Regions from separate parts of the Photobacterium sp. HL06 genome, predicted to be linked through region 1. Evidence: predicted binding sites of a transcription regulator. Region 1 holds the regulator's gene; the other holds the start of a gene.
The links. The regulator PurR, encoded in region 1, represses purine synthesis genes. The targets are predictions, from matches to a motif close to TNANGNAAACGTTTNCNTNA.

Region 1 (16,202 bases):
ACCATGCTTGGTGAGCGGCAGCATGGGTTAATTGGAACGGTCCGGCAACATCACCGACAGCAAAAATATTTGGATATTCTGTCTGCAAGTATTCATTTACTTTTACGGTACCACGCTCTGTGGCCGTGATACCTAACTCTTCGAGGCCAAATCCTTGCACATTGGCAACCCGGCCCAGTGCCAGCATGACGGCATCAAACTCGACGATGACTTGTTTTTCATTATTGAAATCAAGATAGGCACGCTGGGCACGATTACCATCTTGGTCAGTCACGGATTCAAACCGCATTGCCCGGTGACCCAGCTTGATGTCTACGCCGTCATTTTGCAGGCTTTGCCTGACAAGCTCAGATGCCTCACTGTCCTCGCGGATCAGCAATTGGTCGACCATTTCAACTAAGGTTACGTCACTACCCAAGCGGCTGAAACTCTGGGCCAGCTCACAGCCAATAGGGCCACCTCCCAATACAAGCAGGCGTTTAGGTTGCGTTTTGAGCGACCAGATAGAATCGGACGTCAGGTAGTTGACCGTGTCTAGCCCCGGAATATTGGGTACCAGTGGGCGTGCTCCGGTGGCGATAACGATATTGCGCGTTGTGATGCGCTCGCCATTGACTTCGACTTCCCATGGCGACAGGATCCGCGCATCCCCTTTAATGCAGTTGACGCCCAGCTTGGAGTAGCGTTCTACTGAGTCATGCGGTTCAATTTTGGCAATGACGTTGTGAATACGTGCCATAACTTGTTCAAAATCTACCTCTGGCTTGCTCGTTTTAATACCAAACTCCTGCGCTCGTGAAATTTCAGCCATTGTATGTGCTGCACGAATGATCGCTTTTGAAGGAACACAGCCGGTATTTAAACAGTCGCCACCCATTTTATGACGCTCGATGAGTGTTACTTTGGCTTTTACCGCTGCGGCAATATAAGAGCTGACCAATCCACCGGCCCCGGCGCCAATCACAACCATATTTTGATCGAATCGTGTAGGCCGCTGCCAGCTCGCATACACACGGCGTTGGTTGATCATATTCATGACAAATTTGGCAACGAGAGGGAAAACACCCAGGAGTGCAAGGGAGATCAGAACTGGTGCCGAAATGATACCGCTTAGCGAGTCAATTTCGCCTAATTGGGTACCGGCATTGATATACACCATGGTGCCAGCCAGCATCCCGACTTGGCTAACAAGGTAGAACATACGGGTGCTAATCGGGGTTAACCCCATTAGCAGGTTGACCACAAAGAACGGGAACACCGGGATAAGGCGTAAGGTGAACAGGTAAATGGGACCATCTTTGGCAATGCCTGCATTAATCGGAGCCAGGCGGTGGCCAAATTTATTCTGGACCCAGTCCCGTAAAATGAAGCGGCTGAACAAGAAGGCCAAGGTTGCCCCGATAGTACTGGCGAAAGAAACCAATAGTAGGCTCCACCAGAAACCAAATAAAGCCGCTCCAAGCAGTGTCATAATGGCCGCGCCAGGTAGCGACAGGGCCGTCACAACCACATACAGGACAAAATATACCGTACTAGACAAGATTGGTTGTTGGGCAATGGTATCCTGCAGGGCAACCTGCTGGGCTTTTGCCTGCTCAAGGGTGAAGTACTGACCAAGATCGAAGGCAAACCACAGACCAATAAGGCTGGTTATCGTCCCGAGTAGTAGCAGTTTTTTTCTGTCCATGACTTCACCTTTTATTTATTGTCGGAAGGAGAGGCTAACGATTTCTCTCCGGACTTGTCCGTATCACCGGGCTGAATAGGCAGTGAGCAAAATCCTTGTGCCGGTACATCAAGCGCGGTATTGAATTTGGCTGATAGGTTCTGGAATGAGATTAATGCTGTTAGCTCAACAATCGCATCATCGTCATACCACTGTTTTAGCTGTGCAATCATTGCTTCGTCTACGCGCTGACCAGTGATGGTAATCGCTTCTACATAGGCCAGTACGGCACGCTCTTGCTGATCAAAAAGCTCGCTGTGCTGCCAGTTGGCAAGGGCCTTGATTTTCTCCACGGAATCGCAGCGCTCGGCTAATTTCATTCCATTGGCATCGACACAAAACGCGCAGTCATTGAGCTGTGACACCCGGACGCAGACTAAGGATCGGACAACGGGTGTTACGGGGGAGGACTTGCGATCGAGGTAGCCGAAAAATCCAGCGACAAGCCAGAATAGGGTAGGACGTCGCCCCCAGAGCAATGCCGGGTTTAGCACGTTGCCATAATGGCGCTTTTGCAGCCAAAGAAGTGGCTTGATAAGAAAAGAATAATGTTGTTTGGCTGGAATACGCACATGAGCCCCTTAATGATGCCTGTCTGGCTGTAATTTATGCTACAGCGAGTATATCAATCTAATCGATGCAATGATCGGGTAAAATACTAGATTGGTATGAGACAGAGACCGAATAACGGGCAAGAAAATTTCAGGAAATCGAAAAAATTCTTTAAATTCTATTAGTTGAGCGAAATATGAACAGCTTGGGTTTTCTGTTGTTTGGCCATATCCGGAACATCCGGTTGCGATAGTAGTATATAGCCGGATGCAATGACAGGTAGCATTGCTAGGAGCATGGTTTTACCAATATGGTAGTTGCGATACCAGTACTTTCTTGAGCGGATTTTCAGTAATAACCCCCAGAAAAGCAATAATAGGTTGAAACCTGCCGTGAGGGTAAGTGCATCGTCAAGGGCTGCCACCGGAGCAAGTTGCCTATAAACCATAAACAAGATTGCAAAGGGGGGGATCAGGCTAATTATCACCAGAGCACGCATGAGCTTTGGCCACTTGCAAAACTTGTCTTTGAACATCTGGTCTGCTTGTCCAGGAAAAGGCTTGGAACAGTGCATGACAACCTCCTGTGTGAACGACAGCCTCATTCTACTAATGCCGATATTGAAGAAAAGGATATTGATGCATTTATGAACAGCTTTGTGAGAGGTATCAATATTTGACGTTCTATGACAAAAAATTGTCATAAGAGAGGGCATAAATTTACAACGAAACCAATATGCTCGTTCGGCAATGTGCTTAATTTCACTGGTCTTGGGTGTGTATTTGAGTGCAGATAATAAAAAGAGGTGCATAGCACCTCTTTTTTATCGATGTCTCTAACCTATGGCAACTCAGATAGGAGCTCTGAGCGGCGTTGCTGAGTAATGACCGACCAATGCTGGCCACTTACGGCACCTTCTAAGGCCCATAGCAACTCGATATTGACCGACTCCTGGTGAGACTGCTGTAACGCCTTGTAAGCATTCAGGGCACCGGCTTCAAAGAGCTCGTCAACCGTAGTAATACCTGCTTTTTTCAGCATACGTTCGTTGGCTAAACGGAGGTTTGGTAAGTCTTTAATACGACTTGGGCCTGATTTGCTTTTGGTTTCTTTATCTTGTTTGGCGGCAGTAAAGGAACGCTTAGCTTGGCAAAGAATTTTATCGGGTTCACTCCACCATTCTTCTGGAATAGCGTAGTGCTTAGTTACAACAGGAAAGCCGCGCTTTTTATACACATAAGGTGTAAGCCCTGCTTTTTTAAATTCTTTTTCATTTTCGGCATTTGCACGAAGGTGTAACTTGTCATTTACCACGAGTGCAAACATAGTTTCACCCGCGAAAATGCCAAAGCCACCAAACATTGAGCGAGACTTTACATTCTCGAAACAACTGAATAATCGTAATGATTCTTTAAGTACTGGTTTGTCCATGCTTCTTCTCGGTGAAATATTTCTTGGGTCACCTAACAACAGAGCGAGGATTTCAGATTAGCAAATTTCACAAAAAAGTTATGTCAGGATAATGTCAGGATTCATGACATGACTTTTTGCTAGATCCATCGGCGACCCCGCTACCATAAGAGACTTAGTTGTTGAAAAACTAACCACTTTTAGGCCGGAAGCTTTGCGTCCCACCCTTTCGGGAGGTTTGCCTTGTTCGTGACTTAATAAGCATATCCCATATAATATTTTTGAACTTGCTCCCACTTTTAAAAGTGTGATATTGCTTCAATAAATATGTCTATGTTTTTAGTGGCAAAAAATATATTTGCCTCAAAATCAATGCATCACAACCGTCATTTAAGACATAAAAAAACCGATAAGTAATATCGGTTTCTATGGGTTGCGACTTGGTTGATTAGGCGTTCAAGTCTTTGACTGACTTGCGAACAACCAGTTCTGGTGCCATCTCAAAAATACGGCGTTCATGTTCTTTATCTTTGACTCGTTCCATCAGGATCTCAATCGCCGTTTTGCCCAGGCGGCGCTTAGGCTGGTGAATCGTCGTCAGGGGCGGAGAGAAGTACGGTGCCAAGTCGATGTTGTCATAGCCAATAATTGAAATATCATCAGGAACGCGTATGCCTGCCTGCTCGAAAGTACTGATCAGCGCCATTGCCATAATATCGTTAAAGCAGAAAATTGCTGTCGGGCGCTCTTTCATTTCAATGAACTTATTGGCGGCGATAACCGCTGACTCACACTCGAAATCACCTTCAAGCAGCCAGTCTTCATTGACACTAAGCTGCGCTTCACCCATCGCTTTATAAAAGCCCTTCAGACGTTCTTGGCAGGTCGATTTGTCTGAGTGGCCTGACAGGCAACCAATTTTAGTGTGGCCGTGTTCGATAAAGTACTTGGTTGCAACGTAGCCGCCGAGCTCTGCATTATCCTGAATTTTATCCGTATGCGGGCTTTCCGGGCCCCAGTCCATGATCACCATTGGTAAGTCTTTCTTGCGCTCAAGGAGTTCAAGCAGCTTCTCGTCCAAGTCAGAACACATTACCAATAGGCCATCTACACGCTTTTCAGCGAGCATGCGTAGATAGTCACGTTGCTTATCTAGGTTACCTTCAGTATTGCATAGGATCAGGGTGTAGCCTTGGCCATAGCAATGCTCTTCAACCCCATGGACCACTTCGGCAAAGAATGGATTGGTAGACTTGGTTACCAGCATGCCGATGGTGCGGGTTGTGTTACATTTTAGGCTTCGCGCAACAGCACTTGGCGCGTAATTTAGTTCATCTACGGCCGCTAATACTTTTTTCTGTGTTGCTTCTGCAACAAAGCGTGTTTTGTTGATCACGTGAGAAACTGTTGTGGTTGATACACCAGCCATACGTGCAACATCTTTAATCGTTGCCATACTTATTCTTCTAATAATTTAAGATCAGAGGTCAGAGCCGACCATTTCATAATCACTTGTAATTGAAAGTACCAAACAGAGTAATTATCTGACTGTATCCAGATAATTGTTCTGTTTGGTACAGCGTACAAAAACGCCAAAAAGCCGCTTCAGTCACGAGCGGCCTTGTTCTCTCGTCTTTCCCGACGTTGCATTGTGTAATCGCTTGCGTTCACATTCTACTGAGTGTAGCGCACAGTGCAACGTTTCTGTATCCCAACCCTGTAATTCTTGATAGATATCAACAAACTCACCGCAATTTTACAACAATTTAGTGCATATGACGTGCAATCTGGTTCGATGATTTTGCTTTCTGGCAAGTAAAAAACCTCAGCTTTTGGGCTGAGGCTGTCCTGCTAAAATAGGATTAACTTATACTGCTTTTGATAACTCTGCAGACGAGATCGCAGGCATCACAACAGGATAGTTATCGGTTGGGTGCTCGCCGATGTGTACGGGCCAGCCATAGACTCGGCTGATCGTGTCTTTCTGTAATGCTTGTCGGGGGGGACCATCAGCCTGGATCTTACCTTCATTGATAATAACAAGGCGATCAGCATATTGAGCCGCTAGGTTCAGATCATGGATCACTACGATCACGGCAGCCCCCGATTGCGCAAGGCCTCGGGCGACTTGCAGAGTTCTATGCTGGTGGGCGAGATCGAGCGCCGAGGTCGGTTCGTCGAGCATCAGCATACACTGCTTGCCTGCCTGGCTTAACTGGGTAAGCACCCGTGCATAGTGCACCCGTTGCTTTTCACCGCCGGATAGGGAAGGGTAGAGCCGATTTTTGAGCGACAGCACATCAACAAGCTTCATTTTCTCAGTGGCGATTGTTTTGGTTTGCACATTGGGTATTTGCAGTGGCAGGCTACCGAGCTCTACCACTTCTTGTGCGGTAAAAGCAAAACTCAAATTGCTGTGCTGTGGCAATACACCTAAGTGCTTGGCAAGCTTTGCCTGCTTGAATTCATTACGTGCTTTACCGAAGAAGGACACTTCGCCGCCTGCATCGATTTCCCCACACAGTACCTTGAGCAACGTACTCTTACCGGCACCATTGGGGCCCAGAAGGGCGGTTAGTTCGCCGCTGGCAATGGTTAAGTTGAAGTTGCTCAGCAGTGTTTTTCCACCCAACGTCAGGTGCAGCCCTTTGGCTTCGATAGCAGCAGGCTTGTTCTTTTCTGTTGCAGTGTTCATGACATTCTTCCCTTTTGGTTTATAAGTAGGAAGATAAAGAATGGTGCGCCGAGAATAGCTGTGATGATCCCGACGGGTAATTCTGCCGGGGCGGCGACAACACGAGCCAGCATATCGGCGATGAGTAGGATTAACGCGCCAAGTAGTGCCGACAATGGCAGCAATGTTTTGTGATTCGGCCCGGTAAGCATTCTTCCTAGATGGGGAATAATTAGGCCGATAAAGCCAATGACACCGGTTAATGAGACCGTGACACCGACCCCCGCGGCACAGAGCAAAATAAGCAGCCTTTTCAACCGCTGAACATTTACGCCCATATGGCGAGCTTCGGCTTCGCCCAGCAAGAAAGCATTTAACGCATTGGCATTGCGGTCGAACAAAAACAACAAGCTACCTAGGGTAACAAAAGCAAGTATGATCCCTGGCCATGTCGCACCAGCAAGTGAACCCATGCTCCAGAGAGACAAATCGCGCAGAGCCTGATCATCAGCATAGTAGTTCATCAACCCAAGGGCGGCACCTGACAAGGCGCCAATAGCAACACCGGCAAGCAGCATGACAGTGACAGAAGTGCCGTTTTTATCTGTGCCAAGGCGGTAGACAAGATAAGTACTGGCCGCACCGCCAATAAAGGCAAAAATCGGTACCGTTCCAAGAGTTAGCAGTTGCGGGAATGATGTTGCCAGCGGTGCAAAAACAACAATGGCAAGGGCGGCACCAAGGCTAGCGCCGCCAGACACGCCAATGATACCGGGATCTGCCAGGGGATTACGGAACAGCCCCTGCATGACCGCGCCGCAAAGGGCAAGTATTGCCCCAACCGCCATACACAGCAGGGTACGTGGCAGGCGGATCTGATGGATAACGATCTGAATGTGGGCCGGAAGATCAGATTGCCATGGCAAAAGCACCTTAACACTGTCAGAAAAGCTGATTGCCATCGGCCCGACAACCACCGAGGAGATGATAGCGATCGCAAGTAGTAAAAAGCCCAGTGGAAAAACAACACTAACAGGCATGCGGTGGATCTGCATAATTCTTGATTGCATAGATAGCCGTATCTAGGTTGAGGATCAGTTGTAGAACACGTTATTCAAACGCTCAGCTTCACTCAGGCTCTTCAAGCCAAGGCCGCCAATCAGCGCTGTGCCGTCAATGGTTGCCAATGCTTTGTTTTGACCTGCTGGTGTCGCAGATAATAGCGGTATCTTTTTCAGCAACTCATCAGCATTGCCGATTGTGCTCAATGTCCGTGAGCTGATCAGGATGATATCGGGTTGCATGTCGACCATGGCTTCGGTCGAAATCGGTTTGTAAGACTCAACAGCATCAGCAGCGGGGTTGATGGCCCCTGCAAGTTTGATCACGGTGTCGGCGGTGGTGTTACGGCCAGCAACGTTGGCCGGGCGGCCGTCATGGATCATGAGGAACAGAACTTTTTTGCGCGTTTGCTGTTTAGCCAAAGTGGCATTGATCGTGGCAACTTTTTGTTTCACATTAGCTTGCAACTGAGCCGCGTCTGCTTCTTTGCCTGTAATACGACCTATTTCCTCAATGCGAACTAATAGATCATTAACGGTTTCACCCGAGTTGAGGATATCGACATTGATCCCAGCTTGCTGGAGAAGCTCTAACGTCGTTTTCGGCCCCATTTCATTGGAGCCTAAAATCCGGGTTGGGTTGAGGGCAATTAGGCTCTCTGCAGAGAGCTGGCGGTGGTAGCCCAGCTTAGGAACCGAGCTGTCAACCATCGACTTGCTGGTAATATCAACGGCTGCGAGCTGTTTTTGTGCACCCATGGCATTGATAAGTTCGGTAATTGCAGCGCCAGCACTGATGATGCGTTCATTGGCCCAGACGGAGCTCGCTGTGATAAGTAATGCTGTAGCCAGAGCGATACGCTTCATGATTTGTCCTCTTCCATTAATAGTTGTGTTGCTTTTATTTCTTGCTGTTGCAAAAAGGCGAGTAATTTCAGCATGTTCTCGACTGAGCCTGCTTTGTCTGCACCAATAACAACAGGCTTGTCTGGGTTAGCCTTTACTTCTTTGAGTAAGGCCTGCGTGAATTCATCCCAACTCTCAACAGGGCGACCTTGTAGTGCCCAATATGGCACTTGTGCGGTCAGGTTGACGGTGACAGGATCCGATTCAGTAGTTTGCAAGGTCTGGGTTTCTGTCTGTGGCAACTCAACCTCAAGGGATTGCAATTTGACACTGGCTGTAAGCAATAGAAAAACCATCACAATGAAGATGATATCTAGCAACGGAGTAAGATCAGGCTTGAGTTCATCATCAAACTGGCTGCTGTTACCGACACGGATCATTGGGCAACCTCTTTGAGGCTGGTTGTGGATCCGGGCTTAGGTTGGTTGCCAGGGGCAAGATCTAAGCCTTCGAGCCAAAGGTTGCAATAATTTAAGGTGTGCTCGAGCTTGGCTGTTACCTTATCAGCCCAGAGCCCGAGTAGCTGCGCGGATGTAATTGCCGGTAAGGCGATAATTAGGCCAGCAGCCGTGGTGCGCATCGCCAGCCCCAAGCCATCAGCCAGATCATTGGGAGTTACAGCCCCCGTCGTTGCAGCAATCCCTTCGAACATGTCTATCAGGCCTAAAACGGTACCCAGTAAACCGAGCAATGGGCTAATCACCCCAATCAAAGTCAGCAGCCTGATGCCGGAACGCAGCTGTGTACGTTTCTGCTGAAGCCAGATCCCGGCGGCATCTTCACGTAGTGGTTTGTTGAAGTGGCGATGGGAGATAAGCATCGCCACACCCTTGTATAGCAGCGGCCGTTGATTGCTGAGGTCATCGGCAAGCCGATCGAGATCAGTGCCGTTGTTACGGTTCCGGCCAGCAAGCAGGGCATTGATTTTACTTTTACCAACACCAGTGCATAGCAGCACCTGAATGCACCTTTCCAACAAAATCATGACGGTCAGGGCAGAGCAGATAAGAAGTGGCCAGGTCATAAGGCCAAATTGATTTTGCAATTGTTCAATAGTGTCCATTGTTTAATCCAACTGAAAACGAACAGGAATTTGTACACGGTGCGCAATGGCTTGCCCGTCAACAATATGTGAGGAGAAATGCCAGCGCTTAATGGCTTCCAGAGCGGCTTTATCAAGCACTTGGGCACCAGAAGATTTCACTAGGCTGTGTTTGACTTGTTTACCTTTTGGGTCTAGCCAAACCTCAATCATGACTTGCCCTTCAATGCCCCGGCGCTTTGCCAGTTTTGGGTATTTAACCGGGCTTGGTCGGGTTGTAAATGTTGGACGGCTAACAAGCTTGGGAGAGCTATTTACCCCGGCTGCATCTTGAGTTTTCACTTCCGGCTTGGGTGTTGGCACCGGGCTGACCTTCTTAACGGTTTCGGATTTTGCTCTGGTAACTTCTTTGATGGGGGGAGCATGCTCTATGCTCTTTGCCTGTTCGAACTTTGGCTTTTTGCCAGGAGGTTTCGGAGCCGTTTTAACCACTTCTTTGGCTGGCTTCTTTTTTACAGCCTCTGGCTTTTTCTTCTTTACCAGCTTTTTAGCCTTAGTTTTTTGCTCAATTGGCTTAGGCTTGGCGACAGGAGCAGGTTTATGAACGCTATTTTTCTCAGCTGGTGGTTGCTGGGTTGGTTGAGGAGCAGAGACAAGGTTCAGTGAAACTCGAGTAGACTCGGCCCCGACTGGCATGGCCATAACGATTTTGTTTGGTACCGCTGACAAAAGAACACTGTGGATGATGATTGATGCAGCCCCTGCAATTGCGTATCGTTTTGTGTTCATTTCTTGTTACCTATATCAATGCTATTCATTACTCAGAAATAACTTGTATTTGCCAATCATAGATCTGACATATAAGTAAGTCGCTGATTTATAAGCTCAAAAAATAACTGAGCGATTTGTCAAAAAATACCGCCAGACAAGATGGTTTTTCATTATCCATGAATTGCGAATAATATCAATTATCATTTGCAATCTCATTTTTGCGTGATTATGATGCTCGCAAATAAGATTTATTATCATTTAGTGGCGCTTTTTCGCTTGGTGGTAATGAAAAATGAAAGTAGTCAGGCAAGTTGCTCAAAGCTGAATTCGACACCTGTTTAGATGATGGACTTGATATCCAGTAGAGATACTGGGTGAGGAGGAGCAAGCCTCTGCTAGCTCGTATTACCTATGAAAATAGAACGACAAATTGATCCCGAAAGCCTTGGTGCTGAGATTACAGGTAAAAATACACCTGATCCTTTGCGGTATTCATTTCAGAACAAACGTTCCGCGCATGCGGGAGGTATGGTCGCTATGGTGCCGGAAGAGGAGCGCCAGCTGAAGGCTATTGGTGTACTTCAAGCGCAAGCTACTGGTAAACGCTGCCTGTATATTCACATTCCATTTTGCCGTGTGCGTTGTACCTATTGTAATTTTTTTCAGTATGCATCGAGCCAGTCGCTAATTGATGCTTACTTTGAAGCCTTAATGAGCGAATTACTGTTCAAGGCGCAGCTGCCTTGGACACAATCAGCTCCCTTTCAGGCTGTCTATATTGGCGGGGGAACACCAACGGACTTGACATCCGATCAGATCACCCGCCTTGGTAAAATGGTGCGTCAGCATTTTCCGTTAACGACAGACTGTGAGCTAACTCTAGAAGGGCGTATTAACCGTTTTGATGATCGTATGTTTGATGCGGCATTAGAGGGTGGGTTTAACCGTTTTTCCTTCGGCGTACAAAGTTTTGATACCCAGGCACGCAGAAAGGCCAAACGGCTTGATGACAGGGAGGTTGTCCTTGAGCGTATTCAAACGCTGAGTGCAGCCAATGCCGCCCCCATTGTGATTGATTTGCTCTATGGCTTGCCGTATCAAGACTTAACTACCTGGTATCAGGACCTCATTGATTTTTTAGACAGCGGCGCTCATGGCGTTGATCTGTATCAGTTGATCGAAATGGGAGGGACCCCGATGAAAGACATGATTGAACAAGGGCGGCTGCCGGAACCCGCTGATACGCCGACCAAGGCAACGATGTTCGAAAATGGTGTGAATTTTATGGCCAAGCACCATCTTCGCCGATTGAGTGTGAACCATTGGGCTCGAGATAACCGAGAGCGCAGTATTTACAACAGTTTAGCCAAAACGTCAGCCGAGGTTTTGCCTTTAGGTGCGGGGGCTGGCGGTAATGTTGGCGGCTTTGGCTTTATGCAACATCGCAATTTAGATACCTATATTGCAGCCGTCAAGGCGGGAGAGATCCCGCTGGCGATGATGACGCAAACCTCCCCGCAGGCCGCATTGCATTCAGAGATTAAAGCTAGTTTTGACCGTGGCTTCCTGTCTGCCAGGGATTTTGTGACAAAGTTCCACCAAGATGTTTTTCATTATTGTCGCCCACTGTTTGCCATTTGGCAGCAGAACGGATTAGTTAACCTGAAAGGTAACTACTTGTCGCTGACACTGGCTGGTGAATTTTGGTCTGTCTCGTTGGCTCAGGCGATGATTGAGGTTGTGCAAAAAAGCCAACTGCCGAAAGCCGCCTAATATTTAGCTATAGCATTAACAAAGACAGAGCCATGGATATAGGGTTCTGGATAACGATAAAGCCATGCCGTTGGCAATATGAACTTCCTAACTAATCATTGTGAAACGGCGCTATCTGGAGAGTAATTGTGTTCGAGAAAATTTCATTTGATGCATTGAAGTCACAAGTTGCCGAGCAATTGGCCGCAGAGCCCAAATTGCATGCTATGGCCATTGCCGAGGTTCTCGATGTGACAGAAGGTGAAGTTGTGATGGCACTTCCGGAAGAGTTAGTGGTGCCTGTTCCAGGTGAGAAAGCAAAAGCTATCTTGGAAGATCTACCTTCTTGGGGCCCAGTTACCACGATTGTCCATTCTATGGGCTCGATTTTTGAGGTGAAGGCTCCGTTTCCCAAAGGAAAAGAGGCTCGAGGTTATTATAACCTGATGGGGAAAGCGGGTGAGTTACACGGTCACCTTCGCTTAGACCTAGTGACTGACATTGCTCTTGTCAGTAAGCCATTCATGGGCCAGGAGAGCTACTTTATCGGCTTCTTTGCTCACAGTGGTGAATGTGTATTTAAAGTTTACCTCGGTCGCGACAAACAACGTCAGCTATATCCCGAGCAAATTGAAAAATTCAAACAATTAAAACAAGAAAATCTTGGAGAAAAGTAAACATGAATCAAGTAAAGCAAGAACGCCTTCAAAACCGTCTTGGTCCTGAAATTGCCGAGTTTCGCGAAGCTTGCCTCACTTTGCAACTGGCAACCGTTGATGCTGACGGTAAACCGAATGTGAGCTATGCGCCGTTTGCTTTGCTGGAGGACGGCTACTATGTACTGATCAGCCAAATCGCCAAGCATGCACGAAACTTGCTGGAAAACCCACAAGTGTCATTAATGATGATTGAAGACGAAGGGATGTCTAAAACGATTTATGCCCGCAAGCGTTTAACGTTTGAGGCGAATGTTGTGGTGGTAGAACGAGAGACCGAGCGCTGGGTTGAAGCCGTAGCCGGACTGAAAGCGCGCTTTGGTGAGATAGTTGATGGCCTGAGCGGGTTGGAGGATTTTACTATGTTCCGTCTTGAGCCAACCCAAGGCTTGTTTGTGAAGGGCTTTGGCCAGGCATTTCAGGTAAGTGGTGACGACTTGGTCGATTTTGTGCACCTGCAAGAAGGCCACAAGCGAGTGAAAGACGGCAATGAAGTCACAGAGCCGACTGAAGAGCTGTAACAGTCTAGTTTTTTGTACTTAAGGCCTGGTTTTAAACTCAGGCTTTTGTTTGTTTAGGGTGTTATAACGGACTCTAGCGGAAACGCTTGATCCGGATCATCGGAATACTTGGGCTTGCTTGATGTGCCTAAAATACGTGTGATAATTATCATATTAATGACGATGATACCGGGTCAAATTTATGTCCAGCGATAATAAAAGTGGTGTTCGTTTTGCTTATATTGCAAGCTTTCTGACACCTTTTACCTTTATGATTTCAGGCATTGTTGCCATTATTTATTCGGCCTACCAGCTGAACAAGGGCACCGATGAACTGGCATACAGCCACTATTACACCATTATTCGTACTTTCTTCTTATTCTTTACCTTCTTTGTGGTATTGGGTGTAACGGCGGCGACAACAACGGGTATGGTTGCCGGTGCGGAGTACTGGGTACATAGCGATTTTCTTGATAAGGTGCTGAACGCAATTCCGGTTGTCGGCCTTGTTATTGCTGCACTGGCCATTGTGAAATGGTTTGTGAAACACATTCAAGGGATGAAGCTGCTCAGCGAGAATAAAGCTATCGAGCTGTAATTGACCTCTTATGTAATTTAACTGAGAGACACTGAATCCGAAGCGAGAGATCGTTTCGGATTTTTTATGTCTGCTGAGGAGAATTCGACCAAACTTAATAGTGATAGGTCAGCGAGATGAGGGAATAGCAATGGCTACAGATCAAATTCTTCGTGACGATGAGCAATCCAACCGGGTTGTCGGGGGTAGCAAACCAATGAGCATGCATGAAGGAATCGCACCATGGTGTGATTGCTGTGTGTGCGAAGCCGAGCCATATTGGGCCGAGGTGGCTGAAGAGATGGGGATCAGCCTAAGTGATTACGAAGATATCAGAAAATAGCGTGATCAAGATAAATATCCCATATCGTTACTTTTCCGCTCCAAGAAAGATAGGCTCTAAATTAAGATGATGACATGCAAAAGCAGTCGCCTTTTTTGTATAGGATTTAATCCAGGCGTAGAAATTCTGATGCTTGGAAACTCCAGTAAGTGAGCCAAATGACTTAATCGAGATCTTAGGCCAAGTTCGCCTCATTCAGTGATAGTGGATTTGCTTTAACCTACAACCCCGGGTCTTTTCCGAAGTGTCCAAGTTAGAGCGTAAGATCACTGCTCTGGCTCGAACAGTGTTAGCAGCGTGCCTAAGCGGCCATCTATAACCTGATGGCCAACATATTTTATCACTGACTTAGTTATGCTAAGTACTAGGCTTCCATAAACCAATCTGGTGGTATCCAAGAGCCTTCTATATATTTATTACCCCACCTTGCTAGCTCTTGAAGAATAGGCAGGATATCTTTGCCCTTTGGAGTTAATAGGTATTCATATCTTTTGGGGTGATTTTGGTATGCAGATTTAGAAATCATGCCCTCAGATTCTAGCCGCTTTAATCTTTCCGCTAGCCTATTGGTTGGTATCTTTTCCGGGGAGTTCGCTAAGTCGCTATAGGTTTTTTTTCCACAGTGAAGGTCTCTGAGGACAACTAGTGTCCACTTATCTCCTAATATATCCAGGCTGTTTACTATTGGGCAGCCAGAGCGTTTAAACGGAGAGTTAGTATTCATTGCATTCTCTTTTAATGGTAATACCTCTGTATATTAGTATAGTCACTTGCATTATTGAAGCTTCACTACTACCATTAACTTCAATAACGTAAGTGACTAGGGGATGAACATGGAAAAGTTATCTGGTGAGTGCTTATGCGGTGCTATTACGTATGAGTGCACGGAAGGTGTTGTCATGGCAGGGCATTGTCAATGCAGTGATTGTCAGAAAATTAGTGGGGCGGGCCACATTTCAAACATAGCGGTTCCTAAGGGTAGTTTAAAGATCACTGGGCAGCTTAGTTTTCATGAGAAAGCGGCTGAAAGTGGCAACGTGGTTAAAAGAGGCTTTTGCCCTCACTGTGGTTGCCATATCTATGCAGAAAATAGTGGCATGCCGCAGTTCGAATTTATTCGGGCAGGTAGTCTGCATAATTTGGAGTTATTTCGCCCTGACATGGTTGTATATGCGAGTAGTGGAGCATCTTGGGACTATATTGACCCATCATTGCCAAAGTTTGAAACTATGCCTGAAATGTAACCAAACTGATGCGTTACCCTCGTGATTTTGAGTCGGAGCGGTGTGTTTGGTGAATATAGTGGGGCACATATGTTTGCAGTCTATGTGCCCAGAGCGAGAAAACTGAAATGATATCTAATATTATTCTTGGAACGGATGACTTGGAAAAGTCAGAAGTGTTTTATGACTCGCTGCTAGCTCTATTTGATGCAAAGCAGGTGATGAAAAGTGACCGCTTCATTTTGTGGAAATCTGAAGCCAGCGAAGTCGGAATAGCAGTGTGCATTCCATATGATGGCCAGGCTGCAACAAATGGTAATGGTGGTATGGTTGGGCTCAAGGCTGGTTCCATCAGTGAAGTTGAAAAAGTTTATGAAACGGCGCTGACATTAGGAGGCAGTTGTGAAGGTAAGCCCGGTGAACGAAAACCCGGTGTTTTTGCTGCCTACTTTAGAGATCCTAATGAAAATAAATTCGGCGTGTTTTTTGTTAGTCCGTAACTAGGCACATACAACACATTAAGGAACCGAGTTACACTGGACGGCTTTGGTTGAAGTTTAGTGTACTTGATTGTAGTTCATATGGGCTTCAAGGCTATGTTACCTATTGATAATACACGTAATCCATTCCCAACTTTGCTTCGTAATGCCTTCGTCATTTTTTGAGGTTGCCTAAGGTGGTTGCAGGGCAGGCCGTTATTGATTTTATCTTTCTGATTGAACAGAGAAAGAAGCTAGAGTTTTACTTCTTTCTCTGGACTTTTAAAAATTTTATTAACTACCAGTGGTATCCGATAAGCAAGCCGCTTTGAAAGCCGCCGGCCTCAACCTTTTTCTCAAAAAGGTCGATATCAGCTTGTGAATATCGTAAATCGAAACCGATATTTAATTGTTTGACTGGCCGCCAGTAGACTCCCGTACCAATCCAGGTCCCCATTGCTGTATCGTCA
Region 2 (16,202 bases), 1.5 Mb from region 1:
TCGGCCTTATCGACTCAGACTATCAAGGCCAGCTGATGGTATCGGTTTGGAACCGCGGACACAGCACCTTTACCATTGAGCCGGGCGATCGCATTGCCCAGCTAGTCTTCGTTCCTGTGGTACAGGCCGACTTCAATATCGTGTCTGACTTTGATGCCAGCGATCGTGGCGAAGGCGGCTTCGGTCACTCAGGCCGTAGCTAAGAAGCACCGACATTAGGGCGCGGATATTCGCCATCAACTGATGGCGAATTAGTCGAATGAGATCAAATATAAAGCTCACCTCTTCAGGTTGGGCTTTTTTTGTCGATAAAGAGATCAGTATCTGCAGCCAGCGCTTTTCACAGCGCAGCTGCATCGCTAAGATAAGCGGGTTTCAAAGCTGTCTGGCGACAGACTCATTTCGAAAAGGAACGGTTATTCATGGCTGGCAACAAAAAAAACAATCGCCGCGAAGAAATTTTGCAAGCGCTGGCGCAAATGCTGGAGTCTGCCCAGGGCAGCCAACGCATTACTACCGCCAAACTGGCTGCACAGGTTGGTGTTTCCGAAGCCGCCCTGTACCGCCATTTCCCAAGCAAGGCGCGGATGTTCGAAGGGCTGATTGAATTCATCGAGGATTCCATCACAACCCGCATCAACCGTATTCTCGATGACGAGAAAGATACCCTCAACCGCCTGCGCATGGTGCTGCAGCTCATCTTGGGCTTTGCCGAACGCAACCCAGGCCTGACCCGTATCATGACCGGCCACGCACTGATGTTTGAGCAGGACCGCCTCCAGGCACGGATCAACCAGCTGTTTGAGCGTATCGAAACCCAACTGCGCCAAATCCTCCGTGAGCGTAAGCTACGTGAGGGTAAAGGCTTCCCTGTCGATGAAACTATCCTCGCCGCTCAGCTGCTTGGCCAGGTAGAAGGCAGCCTGAACCGTTTCGTACGTTCTAATTTCAAGTACAAGCCAACCGAAAGCTTTGATGAATACTGGCGATTGCTGAGTGCAGAGCTCGGTTAAGAGCGGAAGCGAGAAGCGAGAAGCGAGAAGCGAGAAGCGAGAAGCGAGAAGCGAGAAGCGAGAAGCGAGAAGCGAGAAGCGAGAAGCGAGAAGCGAGAAGCGAGAAGCGAGAAGCGAGAAGCGAGAAGCGCAAATTATGAAAACGAAAAAGCGAGAGTCAACGGCTCTCGCTTTTTCGTTTTTGAGGAGTCCTATGCTCCTGGAGATGAGATTTCCATAGAGCCTCACCTCAGGGCCACAGAACCGCTCTTTCCCGCATCTCGGAGCGCAGCGTAACCCGCAATCCCGCCTCCGATGCGCAGGATCTATATCTAAACCCCATACTCCGCACGGTACGCTTTCACCGCTTCCAAATGGGTTTCCATCCCTTTTTGCTCTGCCAGGTAGCTCACCACATCCCCCAACGAAACAATAGAAATCACCGCGCAGCCGAAGTCACGCTCAACTTCCTGGATCGCCGACAACTCACCCTTGCCTTTTTCCTGGCGGTCAATCGCAACCAATACACCGGCCAAATCAGCACCGTTTGCCTTAATGATTTCCATCGACTCACGGATTGCCGTACCCGCGGTGATCACATCATCAACCAGCATGATGCGGCCTTCCAGCGCGCTGCCGACGAGATTACCGCCTTCACCGTGAGCTTTGGCTTCTTTGCGATTGAAGCAATATGGGGTATCGACATCATGGTGATCAGCCAGCGCAACCGCGGTGGTTGTTGCAATTGGGATCCCCTTGTACGCCGGGCCAAACAACACATCATAGTCAATGCCGGCATCCACCAAAGCTTCAGCGTAAAAACGGCCAAGGCGCGCTAAATCACGACCTGTATTGAACAGGCCCGCATTGAAAAAATACGGGCTTTTACGGCCAGATTTCAGAGTAAACTCACCAAACTTAAGAACACCTTTTTCCAGGGCGAATTCGATGAACTGACGCTGATATGCTTTCATGGTTTCTCCTTTGTATTGCAATAGTCGTGCTTTAAACGTGTTCTAAACTTTGCCGAACCACAGCTTCACCAAAATTTAGACAAAAAAAAGCGACTCAATAGAGTCGCTCAATCATTAACTTTCCAACGCTCGCTTCTGAACGCTGACAATGTCGTCAATGCCGGATTTTGCTAAAGCCAGCATTGCCAGTAATTCTTCATGGCTGAAGGCCTCACCCTCGGCGGTGCCTTGGATTTCGATCATCTTGCCTTCTTCGGTCATCACCACGTTCATATCAGTTTCGGCGGCGGCGTCTTCAAGGTACTCAAGATCGCAGATTGCCTCACCTTTATAGATACCGACCGAGACTGCAGCGACCATACCTTTCAACGGGCTCTTCTTGAGCAGCCCTTTTTCAATCATATAATTGATAGCATCAACCAACGCGACCATCGCACCGGTGATCGAGGCAGTACGGGTTCCGCCATCGGCCTGGATAACATCACAGTCAACGGTGATCATCTGCTCACCCAAGGCTTCCAAATCAACAGCAGCGCGAAGGCTACGTGCGATCAGGCGCTGGATTTCCATCGTACGACCGCCTTGCTTGCCACTCGCAGCTTCACGGCGATTACGCGAATGGGTCGCACGTGGCAGCATGCCATATTCAGCCGTAACCCAACCCTGTCCTTTGCCTTTTAACCAGCGAGGTACATTTTCTTCTACACTGGCTGTACAGATCACTTTCGTATCGCCAAACTCGACTAATACTGAACCTTCAGCGTGTGCTGTGAAATTACGAGTGATCGTAATCGGACGTACTTGACTGGTGCTTCTTCCGCTTGGACGCATCGGGGCTTTACCTTTAGCTGGGCTACATTAACCGGCGATTATAGCCAGTTCTCAAGCGCAGTGCACGTTAATCCCTATCGCCTCCCTGCTGCGAAATGAAAAGCACAGCCTTGCACTTCATTTCTTTTGTCATTAATGGTGAGTATAATCAACGCTATCTGGTAACTACGATCCTCTTCTTTCTATTACGCTTCCTGCTATATGGCAGTAAGCCTAATAAGTAGTTACATTCCATCATAGAAAAAGGGCCATCAGCCAATGATCCATAGCATGACCGCCTATGCCCGTCGTGAAGTAAAAGGCGACTGGGGCACTGCCGTTTGGGAAATTCGTTCTGTCAATCAGCGTTATCTGGAAACATACCTGCGTATGCCAGAGCAATTCCGAGGCTTGGAGCCTGTACTGCGCGAGCGTTTCCGCAAACGCCTGGCCCGCGGCAAGGTGGAGTGTAACCTACGCTTTGAAGCCAGCACCGCCGCAAGCAGTGAGCTGAGCATCAATGAAGATCTGGCCAAGCAAGTGATCAAGGCCGCCAAGTGGGTCAAAGAAACCTCCGGCGAAGGCAGTATCGGGCCGTTTCAGGTTCTGAACTGGCCGGGCGTGATGGAAGCACCGGAGCAGGATCTGGATGCTATCAACAAAGATTTGCTAGCCGGTTTTGACGAAGCCATCAAAGACTTCATCGCCGCCCGTGCCAGCGAAGGCGAGAACATGAAAGCCCTGATCGACCAGCGCCTGGAAGCGATTGCTGTCGAAGCGGCCAAAGTCCGCCAGCAGATGCCGGAAATCATCAACTGGCAGCGTGAGCGCCTGACAACCCGTTTTGAAGAAGCCAAGGTGGAGCTGGATGCCAACCGCATCGAGCAGGAATTGATCCTGATGGCACAAAAAAGCGATGTGGCAGAAGAGCTGGATCGCCTTGACTCTCACGTCAAAGAAACCCAGAAAATCATGAAAAAAGGGGGCGCATGTGGCCGCCGTCTTGATTTCATGATGCAGGAATTCAACCGTGAGTCGAACACCCTGGCGTCAAAATCAATCAGCACCGATATCACCGCCTCAGCGGTTGAGCTGAAGGTCTTGATCGAGCAGATGCGCGAACAGATCCAGAATATTGAGTAATATTCCACCCAAGCCCTGTTAATCAGGGCTTTACTTCCCCCCCCATCCTACTTCTTCTTTTCTTACCAACTGGCACGCCAGGATAACCACCTCCTATTCTCTTGCTATAGTTAACATTGTCGCCGTGTGGTTATGCGCCGATATTGATAACAAACCGTCGCATCACACCGACTTGTCATAGGATGAACGCTTGGAGCTGATGAATGGAAGCAAGAAAGACCTACCGCGTCGTATTATTTGGCGCAGGTTTCATTTCAGATATACATGTAAGAGCACTCGCCAATATCAAGGAAGCCGACATTGTTGCGATAGTTGATCCAAATATCCAAGCAGCACACTCCCTCGCCCAGAAGTACGGCATCACACAGACTTTCGCCGCTGTCGACGAGGTGCTTAATGCTATCGAATTTGATGCGGCGCATATTCTGGTTCCCCCAAACCATCATTATTCACTGGCACATACCCTGCTTGCTCATGGCAAACATATCTTGGTTGAAAAGCCGCTGGCAGAAACACCGGCTCAGTGTGAAACGTTAACAGATCTCGCCCGGCAACAAGGGCTCACCCTGGCAGTTAACCAGAACTTCATCTTTCATCCCGCCCTTATCAAGGCCCAGGCTTTATTAGAACAAAAGAAGATCGGCCCGGTAAAATCCGTCACTCTCAACTACGAGATGCCGCTTCGCCAGCTCGATGCCGGGCAGTTTGGCCACTGGATGTTTAGCGATCCCGTCAATATATTACTCGAACAAGCCGTCCATCCGCTGTCGCAACTCTTTGCCATGCTCGGGCAACCTCAAGGCACTATTCGGTGCCGGAGCAGCAAGCCTCGGTATCTTGCTGGACGCCTGCCATTTGTACAACGGCTTGATGTGATCGGTGAACTGAGTGTCCCTTTTCACTTTTCATTTGCCATGGGGCAAGATTTTCCGGTGTGGCAAATAAAAATTATCGGCGAAGATGGGGTTATCGATATAGACATCATCAATAACCAGCTTCTCTGCCACACCCGCAGCCGGTTTCTTCCCGCGCTCGATATTGCTATTAATGCAACACGCCAAGCTGGTGCCACCTTCTATCAAGGAATGCGGCAGCTCATTCATTATACGACCGCCATTGCCGGGCTAGGGCCGTCACAAGACCCGTTTTATCTCTCTATGCTGACCAGCATGCAACACTTTTACCAGTCGCTGGCTCAGAAAAGACCACCGCTCCATAATGCCGAGCTGGGCCGGGATATCATCGGCTTTTGCCATACACTGGCCGAGGAAGGATTCCCCTCCTTCCATACCGGGCCTGAGGCTAAAACAGGTCCCATTTTTGAAGCTCCCATTTTTGAAGATAATGGACGGTTTGATGTACTGGTCATTGGCGGGACGGGTTTTATCGGCAAGCAGGTCGTCAAGCAGTTATTGGCCGCCGACTACACGGTCGGCGTCATGGCTCGTAACCTCAATGCATTGCCTGAATTATTTCACCAGCCTGGGATCACCCTACTTCGGGGGAATGTCCGCGACAAACAAACCGTCAACAACGCCGTGAGCAAAGCTCGCTATGTCATCAACCTGGCCCATGGCGGCGGCAGCGGCTCATGGCAGGATATTCGCGAGGCAATGGTCGTCTCTGCCAAAACCATCGCGGATGCCTGCTTGGCTCATAACACCCACCGCCTGGTTCATGTCGGCTCTATCGCCTCTCTCTACCTCGGAGGTAAAACGACAATCACTAGCGCCACCTTACCCGATCCCCAGCCCGAGCTCCGCGCTGAATATTCACGGGCCAAAGCACAGGCTGATCAGCAGTTGCTCAATCAGTGCCCGGGCCTGGATTTCGTGCTATTGCGCCCCGGCGTTGTCATTGGTGAAGGGGGATTACTGAACCACACCGGTGTTGGTTTCTTCAATAACTGCCAACACTTTATTGGCTGGAATATGGGCAATAATGCCTTACCCTTTGTATTGGTCGAAGATGTAGCCAGTGCCACCGTGGCAGCCCTCACCGCCCCCGATATCAAAGGAAAAGCATTGAATATCGTTGGTGATGTCCGGCCGAATGCCAAAGAATATGTGGCGATGCTACACAGCCAGCTTGATCGCCCCTTTAGATATATTCCACAGCCGACAGAGTGGCTCTATGCCCAGGAAGTAGGAAAGTGGGTAGTAAAGCGTATAGCAGGCCGGCAACTCCCCATCCCAGCGTTACGCGATTTACGTTCCCGGGCAATGACAGCCACCTTTGATAATAGAGAGGAAAAGGCATTACTGGGTTGGCAACCTGTCTCAGACAGGGCTGAATTCATCCGCCGTGCCATCGAGGTTCACAAGCACGCCGACAATTCCCCAGAGAGAAAAGCCTAATGGCCAAACACTTGCTGCATGTGTTTTCAACCTTCTCCATTGGCGGCCCTCAGGTGCGTTTCGCTCAAATCGCCAATGCTCGCCATAAGGACTACACCCATTCAGTCATCGCCCTCGATGGCAATACCGAGGCAAAAAGCAAACTCACAGCCAAGGTCGATATTGAGTTTATTGCTTCCGGAGAGATGAAAGCACTCACCCTTGTCCAGCGTTTTCACGCAATCAAGTGCATCCTCAACAGCCATCGGCACGATGTGTTAATGACATACAACTGGGGAGCCATGGAATGGGCATTAGTCAATCGCCTCTATGCAGGCACCAGCAAACACATTCACTGGGAGGATGGATTTGGGCCAGAGGAGCAAGCCGCGCCCCTGCCCCGGCGCAATCTCTTTCGCCGTTTGGCATTATCAGGAAACACCCGGGTCGTCGTCCCCTCCCAGAACCTGATGGCCATTGCTCACAGATACTGGCACATCCCCGCCCATCGACTGACGTATTTCCCCAATGGCATTGGTGTACCCACTGCCCCGCCACGGTTTTCAGCTCCCGATCCCTCAGAAGAAATAGCCAGCCCCGTGTTGATCACCCTCGCCACACTGAGGGCCGAAAAAAATATTCCACGACTAATCGATACGTTTATCAAAACCGTTCCTCAGGGCAAGCTATTAATCGGAGGTGGCGGCCCTTTACTGGCTGAACTGCAGCAATATGTGAATGATAAAGACGCAACAGAACGCATTAAATTTCAAGGGTATATCACGGATATATGGGAGTTCCTCTCTCAAGGTCATATCTTCTGCCTGTCGTCCGACACCGAGCAGATGCCCATTTCCATACTAGAGGCAATGGCTATGGGCTTACCCGTTGTTTCCACGGACGTAGGGGATATCAAAAATATGCTTTCCTTAGAAAACCAGCGCTTTGTGAGCCCCCCCGAAGGTTATTCTAAAGCCCTCCAGGTACTACTCGCCACCCCCGAACAATGGCAGGAAATTGGAGCGGCCAATCGCCGAAAAGTGGCTGACGTTTACAGCTTTGAGGGGATGCTAAATAACTTTGCTGACTTAGTGTAAAATCCGCATGCTACTTTTAATAGAGCGATCAGTAGATTAACGATACTAAATAATATTGGTTATTCTTTGACTACCTGATTCAAATTACTCGCAGTTCATGATAATCTGCGCGCCCTTCTATCACTGAGTGAAATAGGCAATGAGCAAAGGTACTCTATACATCGTGTCGGCACCAAGTGGCGCTGGTAAATCAAGCTTGATTAACGCACTTCTTGAAACCAATCCGACCTATGACATGAAAGTATCCGTATCCCACACAACACGCGGTATGCGTCCGGGTGAGGAACACGGTGTTCATTACAATTTCATTAGTGTCGAGGAGTTTACTGAGCTGGCAGAACAAGGTGCATTCCTTGAACATGCCGAAGTGTTTGGTAACTACTACGGTACGTCTCGTCCTTGGATTGAAGAGCAGCTTAACAAAGGCATCGATGTCTTTTTGGATATCGACTGGCAGGGTGCGCGTCAAATTCGCAAACAAATGCCACAAGCCAAGAGCCTGTTCATTCTGCCTCCGTCAAAAGAGGAACTGGAGCGTCGCCTGAACGCTCGTGGCCAGGACAGCGAAGCCGTGATTGCCCGTCGTATGCAGGACGCACGCTCGGAAATCTCTCATTACAACGAGTACGACTATGTCATCGTTAATGATGATTTCGATGCTGCTTTAATGGATTTTAAATCGATTATCCGTGCAGAACGATTGAAGCAAGACAAACAAGCTGCTAAATATAACAGCATGCTTAATGCCCTACTGGCAGAACAGTAAGTATTTTTGTACAATTTTCCTTCTTTTATATATAACCACTGGAGTCCTCCATGGCACGCGTAACCGTTCAAGACGCTGTTGATAAAATTGGCAACCGTTTCGATCTGATCCAAATTGCTTCACGCCGCGCTCGTCAGATGCAAACTGGCGGTAAGGATCCACTGGTTCCGGAAGAAAACGATAAGTATACAGTGATCGCGCTTCGTGAAATCGAAGAAGGCCTTATCACTAAAGATATCCTGGATGCTCGCGAGCGTCAGGAACTTCAAGAGCAAGAAGCAGCAGAGCTAGCAGCCGTTAGCGCTATTGCAGGCGACCACCGTTAATTCAGGGAACCGGGCGAATTGTATCTTTTTGATAGCCTGAAAGAAGTCGCAATCGAATACCTGCCTGAGTCTCAAATTGAGGCGCTCAGGCAGGCGTATCTCGTTGCGCGAGATGCCCACGAAGGGCAGACCCGCTCCAGCGGCGAACCATATATTATCCATCCGATTGCCGTAGCCCGCATCCTTGCGGAAATGCGCCTCGACTACGAGACGCTAATGGCAGCCCTCCTCCACGATGTTATCGAAGATACCGAGGTCACCAAAGACGATCTCGCCAGCCGTTTCGGCTCGACGGTAGCAGAGCTGGTCGACGGGGTATCGAAGCTGGATAAGCTAAAGTTCCGCGACCGCAAAGAAGCGCAAGCCGAGAACTTCCGCAAGATGATCATGGCCATGGCCCATGATATCCGCGTTATTCTGATCAAGCTCGCTGACCGCACGCACAACATGCGTACCCTCGGCGCCTTGCGTCCGGACAAACGCCGCCGTATTGCCCGCGAGACCTTGGAGATTTTCTCTCCGCTGGCCCACCGTCTCGGTATCCACAACATCAAGACCGAACTGGAAGAGTTAGGTTTTGAGGCGCTGTATCCAAACCGCTACCGGGTACTGAAAGAAGTGGTGGCCTCTGCACGCGGCAATCGCAAAGAAATGATTAACAAGATCCACGCCGAAATCGAGGGACGTCTCGACGATGCGGGGATCGACGGCAAGGTATTGGGCCGCGAAAAAAACCTGTACTCCATCTACAACAAGATGAAGAACAAGGAGCAGCGTTTCCACTCGATCATGGACATCTACGCCTTCCGCGTACTGGTCAAAGATCTGGATACCAGCTATCGCGTCCTGGGCCAGGTGCATAACCTGTACAAGCCCCGCCCGAGCCGGATGAAAGACTATATCGCGATCCCGAAAGCCAACGGCTATCAGTCACTGCATACCTCGCTGGTCGGCCCGCATGGGGTCCCGGTTGAAGTGCAGATCCGTACCGAAGATATGGATCAAATGGCTGATAAAGGGGTGGCGGCACACTGGACGTACAAAGACGGGGAAAGCAGCGGCACCACCGCGCAGGTCAAGGCCCAGCGCTGGATGCAAAGCCTGCTGGAGCTGCAGCAAAGTGCGGGCAGTTCATTCGAGTTCATCGAAAATGTGAAATCTGATCTATTCCCGGACGAGATCTACGTCTTTACGCCAAAAGGCCGGATTGTCGAGCTACCAGTCGGTGCGACCGCGGTCGATTTTGCCTACGCCGTACATACCGATGTCGGCAATGCCTGCGTCGGGGCACGGGTTGAACGCCAGCCTTACCCGCTGAGCAAGCCACTGAAAAATGGCCAGACCATTGATATTATCAGTGCACCAGGTGCTCGCCCGAATGCCGCCTGGCTCAACTATGTGGTGACGTCTCGCGCACGGACCAAAATCCGCCAGGTGCTGAAAACCATGCGCCGCGAGGAATCGATCACCCTTGGCCGCCGCCTGCTCAACCATGCACTGGGTGAGCTGAGCATCGACCAAATCGATCCGGATAACCTGCACCAGGTGCTGACCGATTTACGCCTCGAAACCATTGATGATCTACTGACTGCCATTGGCCTCGGCGAACTGATGAGCGTAGTAATGGCTCGCCGCCTATTGGGCAATGTCGATGAGTTAACAGTAAAGGAAACCACCCACCGCCTACCTATTCAGGGTGCGGACGGTATCCTGCTGACCTTTGCCAACTGCTGTCATCCAATCAATGGTGATCCGATCATGGCCCATGTCAGCCCGGGTAAAGGCCTGGTGATCCACCGTGAAGAATGTGCCAACATTCGCGGTTATCAGAGAGAGCCGGATAAATACATGCCGGTCGAATGGAGCGAAGACTTCGAGCAAGAATTCGTGACCAACCTGAAGGTTGATATGCAAAACCACCAGGGGGCACTGGCCGATCTGACCAATACTATCGCGTCTACCGGCTCCAACATCCAGGGGCTGGCAACCGAAGAAAAAGATGGTCGGTTGTATACCATTACGGTGCGCCTGACGACCCAAGGACGTATCCACCTGGCCAACATCATGCGCCGTATCCGGGTCATGCCGAATGTCGTACGTGTGTCGCGCCAGAAGAACTAATGACCAGAGAAGGGCTGGCCTGCCAATCCAGCTTTTCCGGTACTGAACATAAACGCCCGTTTTCGGGCGTTTTCTTTATCAAAGAACGACAAAGAACACTATGACTCCCGATCGTTTTCAACGTATTCAGTCTGTCTTGGCTACTCGCCAGCCAGATCTGACGGTATGCATGGAAGAAGTGCATAAACCCAATAACGTCTCCGCCATTATCCGTACCGCTGATGCGGTAGGTGTACACAAGGTCCATGCTGTATGGCCCAAAGACGGAATGCGCGTACTGAGCCATACCTCAGCGGGTGCCCGTAACTGGGTTGAACTGGAAACCCATGACAACATGGTCAACGCTGTCAGCACCTTAAAAGCACAAGGGATGCAGGTACTGGCGACCAACCTGTCAGACACCGCGGTTGATTTTCGTGAGGTGGATTACACCAAACCTACCGCGATTATCCTCGGTGGCGAAAAAAATGGGATCACCCCTGAAGCTCTCGCCCTGGCCGATCAGGACATCATCATTCCTATGGTAGGTATGGTACAGTCATTAAATGTCTCTGTCGCCAGCGCCCTGATCTTGTACGAGGCCCAGCGCCAGCGCCAGAATGCGGGCATGTATGAGCTGGAGAAAACCCAGCTGCCTGATGAAGTGGTTCACCGTATTCTATTCGAACGTGGTCACCCGGTCCTGGCGAAAGTTGCCCGCCGCAAAGGGCTACCGTACCCGCCGCTGGATGAGCAGGGACAAATCGCCGCTGATGATCAGTGGTGGAGCATCATGCAGGCCACAGAGCCGAAGAAAAAACCGAATAAATAGCCACAATCAGGAATAGCGATGAGCGGACAACTACTTGATACCATAGCCCTGACCGAACTGTCCGGTGTTGGTGCCAAAATGGCAGAAAAGCTGGAAAAAATTGGCCTGAACAACGTTCAGGACCTGCTTTTTCACCTGCCGCTCCGCTATGAAGACCGTACCCGGATCTGGCCGATCGCCAATGCTATGCCCGGCCAGCACCTGACCATTCAAGGTGAAGTACTGAGCAGCAGTATCAGTTTTGGCAAGCGCCGGATGCTGAGTGTGAAAATCAGCGATCACAGCGGCTCGGCCACCCTGCGATTTTTCAATTTCAATGCGGCAATGAAAAACAGCCTCAGTGAAGGCAAACAGGTCAAGGCCTATGGCGAGCTAAAACGCGGCAAGTTCGGGCTGGAAATCATTCATCCGGATTACAAGGTCTTTTCCGAGCCTACCGAGCTCAGTGTCGAAGAAACCCTGACACCGGTCTATCCGACCACCGACGGCCTGCGCCAGCTGACCCTACGCAACCTGACCGACCAGGCCCTGCGCCTGCTCGACAAAGCTGCCGTTAGCGAGCTCCTGCCAGAAGGGTTATACGACCGCCAGATGACACTAGCCCAGGCACTGCACATCATGCACCGCCCAACACCAGATGTATCGCTCGACCAGCTAGAAGAGGGCAAACACCCGGCCCAGCACCGGCTGATCCTCGAAGAGTTACTGGCACAAAACCTATCGATGCTTGCGGTGCGCAGCAAAAGCCAGCAGCATGATGCCTGGCCGCTGCTTCCCTGCGAGACATTAAAAAATAACCTGTTAGGCAGCCTGCCGTTCAGCCCAACCGGAGCCCAGCAGCGGGTCGTGGCAGACATCGAGGTCGATCTAGCCAAATCGCACCCCATGATGCGGCTAGTACAGGGCGATGTCGGATCAGGCAAAACTCTAGTGGCAGCCTTAGCGGCGCTGAGGGCAATTGAGCATGGCTACCAGGTAGCGCTGATGGCCCCGACCGAGCTGCTGGCCGAGCAACACGCCATTAACTTTGCCAATTGGCTCAACCCGATGGGTATCGAAGTCGGCTGGCTGGCCGGCAAGCTCAAGGGCAAAGCCCGAAACACTGAACTGGCACGAATAGAAAGTGGCGAAGCTAAAATGGTGGTCGGCACCCATGCCCTGTTCCAAGAGCAGGTGGTGTTTAACAACCTGGCCTTGGTCATCATCGATGAGCAACACCGATTTGGTGTCCACCAGCGCCTGGAACTGCGCGAAAAAGGGGCCAACGACGGCCGCTACCCGCACCAGCTGATCATGACCGCCACTCCAATCCCACGTACCTTGGCAATGACGGCTTACGCCGATCTTGAAACATCCGTCATTGACGAACTGCCACCGGGCCGAACACCTATCCAGACCGTGGCACTACCCGACTCCCGCCGGGCAGAAATTATCGAACGGATCCGCAGTGCCTGCCTCAATGAAGGCCGCCAGGCATATTGGGTCTGTACCCTGATCGACGAGTCCGAAGTTCTCGAAGCACAAGCCGCGTCCGATACCGCCGATGAACTGACTGCACAGCTTCCCGAGCTCAATATCGGCCTGGTCCATGGCCGGATGAAGCCTGCTGAAAAACAAGAAGTGATGAAACGCTTCAAAGACGGTGAGCTGCATCTACTGGTTGCCACTACCGTGATCGAGGTCGGGGTAGATGTCCCCAATGCCAGCCTGATGATCATAGAAAACCCCGAGCGTTTGGGGCTGGCACAGCTACACCAGTTACGTGGCCGGGTCGGCCGGGGCAGTGTCGCCAGCCACTGTGTCCTGCTCTATCACGCCCCCTTGTCGAAAACCGCCCAGAAGCGTTTAGGCGTGCTACGTGAAAGCAGTGATGGCTTTGTGATTGCACAGCGCGATCTGGAAATCCGCGGGCCTGGCGAGCTGCTAGGCACCAAGCAAACCGGCATTGCCGAGTTCAAAGTCGCCGATCTGGTTCGTGACCAGCACTTAATACCGCAAGTACAGAAGCTGGCCCGCTATGTCCACGACCGTTATCCGGACAATGCCCAAGCCATCATTGAACGCTGGTTAGGACAGCGTGAAAACTACTCCAACGCCTAATTCAGACACAGTACCGTCCGTATGGGCATCACTTGACCACTATTCCAGTCAGAAAGGAGAAAAATCCAACCTTTTTGACTGTTAGCAATCGCTTGGCTGCCAACATAACTTCGCACTGTGATCTTGGCAGCCAAGGGAAAATCGAGCCTCTGGCACATTCCTTACGTTTTCTCCCTCCCATCCGTTATTTCTGGCTCAAGCGAAAATAATCCTACGCAAACAGCGCAAACGTTTGCTATTTACAAAAAGATAATTACAATAGCGCACAAATTTCACCCACTTTCACTTCTCCCGGTGTTGGCTTGGATCTGAGTAACAGCAATCACAGAGATATCCAGCTTTCACGCTTAAGTGCCCATTCAGCGCACTAAAAAGGGATCCAGAAGTAAGCCCAAGGAAAAGACGGCCATGACCCGCCAGCATAGCGACATTGAAACACCACGAAATTCGGATCTGATCTATCGTTTGGAAGACAGGCCACCACTGCCGCAAACCCTGTTTGCTGCCACCCAGCATTTATTGGCGATGTTTGTTGCTGTGATCACTCCGTCGCTAATCATCTGCCAGGCACTGGGCCTGCCCGCCAGCGATACCAATACTATTGTCAGTATGTCCTTGTTTGCTTCTGGCCTGGCTTCATTTATCCAGATCCGTACCTTTGGCCCGATCGGCTCCGGCCTGCTTTCCATTCAGGGAACCAGCTTTAACTTCCTCGGCCCTATCATTGGCGCAGGCCTGGCGCTAAAGGCAGGTGGCGCTGATATCCCAACCATGATGGCCGCGATTTTCGGCACTATCTTGGTCGCCTCGCTGACCGAGGTATTTATCTCCCGTGTCCTCCAGCATGCCCAGCGTATTATCACCCCGCTGGTCTCCGGCATTGTGGTAACCCTGATCGGCCTGACCCTGATCCAAATCGGTCTGACATCCATGGGCGGTGGCTATGCCGCCATTGAAAACGGCAGTTTCGGCAGCCTGGACAACCTGATGCTGGCCGGTACGGTACTTGGCCTTATCGTGCTGCTCAACCGGGTGAAAAACCCGTACCTGCGGGTCTCTTCCATTGTTATCGCCATGGCGGCCGGTACTGCCCTTGCCGGGTTTACCGGGATGCTCGATACCTCACGTGCTGCAGAAACCGATCTCATTGCAATCCCGCTGCCAATGCAATACGGCCTGGGCTTTAACTGGTCACTGCTGATCCCACTGGTCATCGTCTTTGCCATTACCTCACTGGAAGCTATCGGTGATATCACGGCGACCTCAGAAACCTCCGAGCAACCTGTTGCTGGCCCGGTTTACATGAAGCGGATCAAAGGTGGGGTACTGGCCGATGGTATCAACTCAGCGCTAGCCTCGGTATTGAACAGCTTCCCGAACTCTACCTTCAGCCAGAACAACGGCATCATCCAGCTAACGGGTGTCGCCAGCCGCTATATCGGCTATTTCGTTGCCGGTATGCTAGTGCTGCTAGGCCTGTTCCCAGGAGTTGCTAACTTGGTCCAGATGATCCCTGAACCCGTGCTGGGCGGGGCAACCATCGTGATGTTCGGTACCATTGCCGCATCAGGCGTACGTATTATTTCCCGCTGCGAGCTAGACCGTCGTGCCATTCTGATCATGGCACTGTCGTTCTCCATGGGCCTGGGTATTGCCCAGAAACCGGAAATCCTGCAGTTCATGCCGGAATGGATCAAGAGCATCCTATCTTCAGGCATGGCGGCTGGAGGTATCACTGCGATTGTCCTGAATATGGTATTGCCGGAAGAGAAGAAATAAAGCGTGAAGCGTGAAGCGTGAAGCGTGAAGCGTGAAGCGTGAAGCGTCGCAAATTGTAAAAACTAAAAAGCGAGAGTCAACATGAACTCTCGCTTTTTGTTTTAGGGCCTCAGGACCATAGGACCGCTTTTCTCCCGCTTCCCGGAGCGCAGCGTAACCCGCTTCCTATGCGAAGCATATATCGGCAAAACCTGTCAGTGCTTCTTAACCACTAACGGCAAGCTAACCTGCACCTTAAGGCCGCCGGCACTACGATTACTCACCATAATCCCGCCTTCATGCTGGTCAATGATCCGCTTCACAATCGCCAGGCCAAGGCCGGTACCTTCCGCTTCGCTGCCACGGGCCGAATCACCACGGGTCAGGGGCTGGAACATCTTGGCAACCTGATCAGGTTCAATACCCGGGCCGTCATCTTCGATACAATACCACACCGTTTTGCGATCAGCGGTTACGCCGCTGGATATCTTCACCCAGCCGTTACCATAGCGGATCGCATTCACCACCAGGTTAGCCACCGAACGTTTGATTGCAACTGCATTGGCGCGCACGATACCGGGAATATCACCCAGCTCAAGTTCAATCTCGCGCTCGTAGCCCCCTTCGGCTTCGGCCACTTCCTGCAACAGAATATTCAGGTCAAGATCTTCTTCTTCCTGCTTCTTGGTCGATTTCAGGTAGTCCATGAACTGGCTAATGATCTCGTTGCACTCCTCGGTATCCTTAATCATGCTTTCTGCCAGGTAACCGTCTTCCGGCGACATCATTTCTGTCGCCAGGCGGATCCGGGTCAGCGGGGTACGCAAGTCATGGCTCACTCCGGCAAGCAATAGCGCCCGGTCATCTTCCAGCTGCTTGATCCCTTCAGACATCCGGTTGAACGACTTGGTAACCGCACGAATTTCCGAGGCACCTCTTTCCGGTAAATGCGGCGGCGTCTCACCGCG

Region 2: the regulator PurR is predicted to act here: its motif matches at 13,697-13,716, upstream of AC51G0_RS00765 (uracil-xanthine permease family protein).

Annotation. Positions count from the first base shown of each region.
Region 1 covers NZ_CM183914.1:1,672,093-1,688,294, forward strand. Annotated here, with positions in the region: gene lpdA (dihydrolipoyl dehydrogenase) at 1-1,687, opposite strand, end outside; gene AC51G0_RS07950 (carboxymuconolactone decarboxylase family protein) at 1,699-2,298, opposite strand; gene AC51G0_RS07955 (hypothetical protein) at 2,460-2,852, opposite strand; gene AC51G0_RS07960 (TfoX/Sxy family DNA transformation protein) at 3,119-3,709, opposite strand; cyclic di-GMP riboswitch class I at 3,837-3,941, opposite strand; gene purR (HTH-type transcriptional repressor PurR) at 4,137-5,144, opposite strand; gene AC51G0_RS07970 (heme ABC transporter ATP-binding protein) at 5,556-6,383, opposite strand; gene AC51G0_RS07975 (FecCD family ABC transporter permease) at 6,380-7,417, opposite strand; gene AC51G0_RS07980 (heme/hemin ABC transporter substrate-binding protein) at 7,457-8,290, opposite strand; gene AC51G0_RS07985 (ExbD/TolR family protein) at 8,287-8,709, opposite strand; gene AC51G0_RS07990 (MotA/TolQ/ExbB proton channel family protein) at 8,706-9,392, opposite strand; gene AC51G0_RS07995 (energy transducer TonB) at 9,396-10,160, opposite strand; gene hutW (heme anaerobic degradation radical SAM methyltransferase ChuW/HutW) at 10,554-11,915, shown strand; gene hutX (heme utilization cystosolic carrier protein HutX) at 12,122-12,571, shown strand; gene hutZ (heme utilization protein HutZ) at 12,574-13,131, shown strand; gene AC51G0_RS08015 (hypothetical protein) at 13,313-13,708, shown strand; gene AC51G0_RS08020 (hypothetical protein) at 13,839-14,030, shown strand; gene AC51G0_RS08025 (winged helix-turn-helix transcriptional regulator) at 14,395-14,754, opposite strand; gene AC51G0_RS08030 (GFA family protein) at 14,864-15,274, shown strand; gene AC51G0_RS08035 (VOC family protein) at 15,382-15,753, shown strand; gene AC51G0_RS08040 (outer membrane beta-barrel protein) at 16,031-16,202, opposite strand, start outside.
Region 2 covers NZ_CM183914.1:165,084-181,285, reverse strand. Annotated here, with positions in the region: gene dut (dUTP diphosphatase) at 1-203, shown strand, start outside; gene slmA (nucleoid occlusion factor SlmA) at 423-1,013, shown strand; gene pyrE (orotate phosphoribosyltransferase) at 1,325-1,966, opposite strand; gene rph (ribonuclease PH) at 2,081-2,797, opposite strand; gene AC51G0_RS00805 (YicC/YloC family endoribonuclease) at 3,056-3,919, shown strand; gene AC51G0_RS00800 (Gfo/Idh/MocA family oxidoreductase) at 4,123-6,276, shown strand; gene AC51G0_RS00795 (glycosyltransferase family 4 protein) at 6,276-7,352, shown strand; gene gmk (guanylate kinase) at 7,492-8,118, shown strand; gene rpoZ (DNA-directed RNA polymerase subunit omega) at 8,169-8,444, shown strand; gene spoT (bifunctional GTP diphosphokinase/guanosine-3',5'-bis pyrophosphate 3'-pyrophosphohydrolase) at 8,463-10,565, shown strand; gene trmH (tRNA (guanosine(18)-2'-O)-methyltransferase TrmH) at 10,666-11,376, shown strand; gene recG (ATP-dependent DNA helicase RecG) at 11,395-13,476, shown strand; gene AC51G0_RS00765 (uracil-xanthine permease family protein) at 13,885-15,255, shown strand; gene envZ (two-component system sensor histidine kinase EnvZ) at 15,450-16,202, opposite strand, start outside.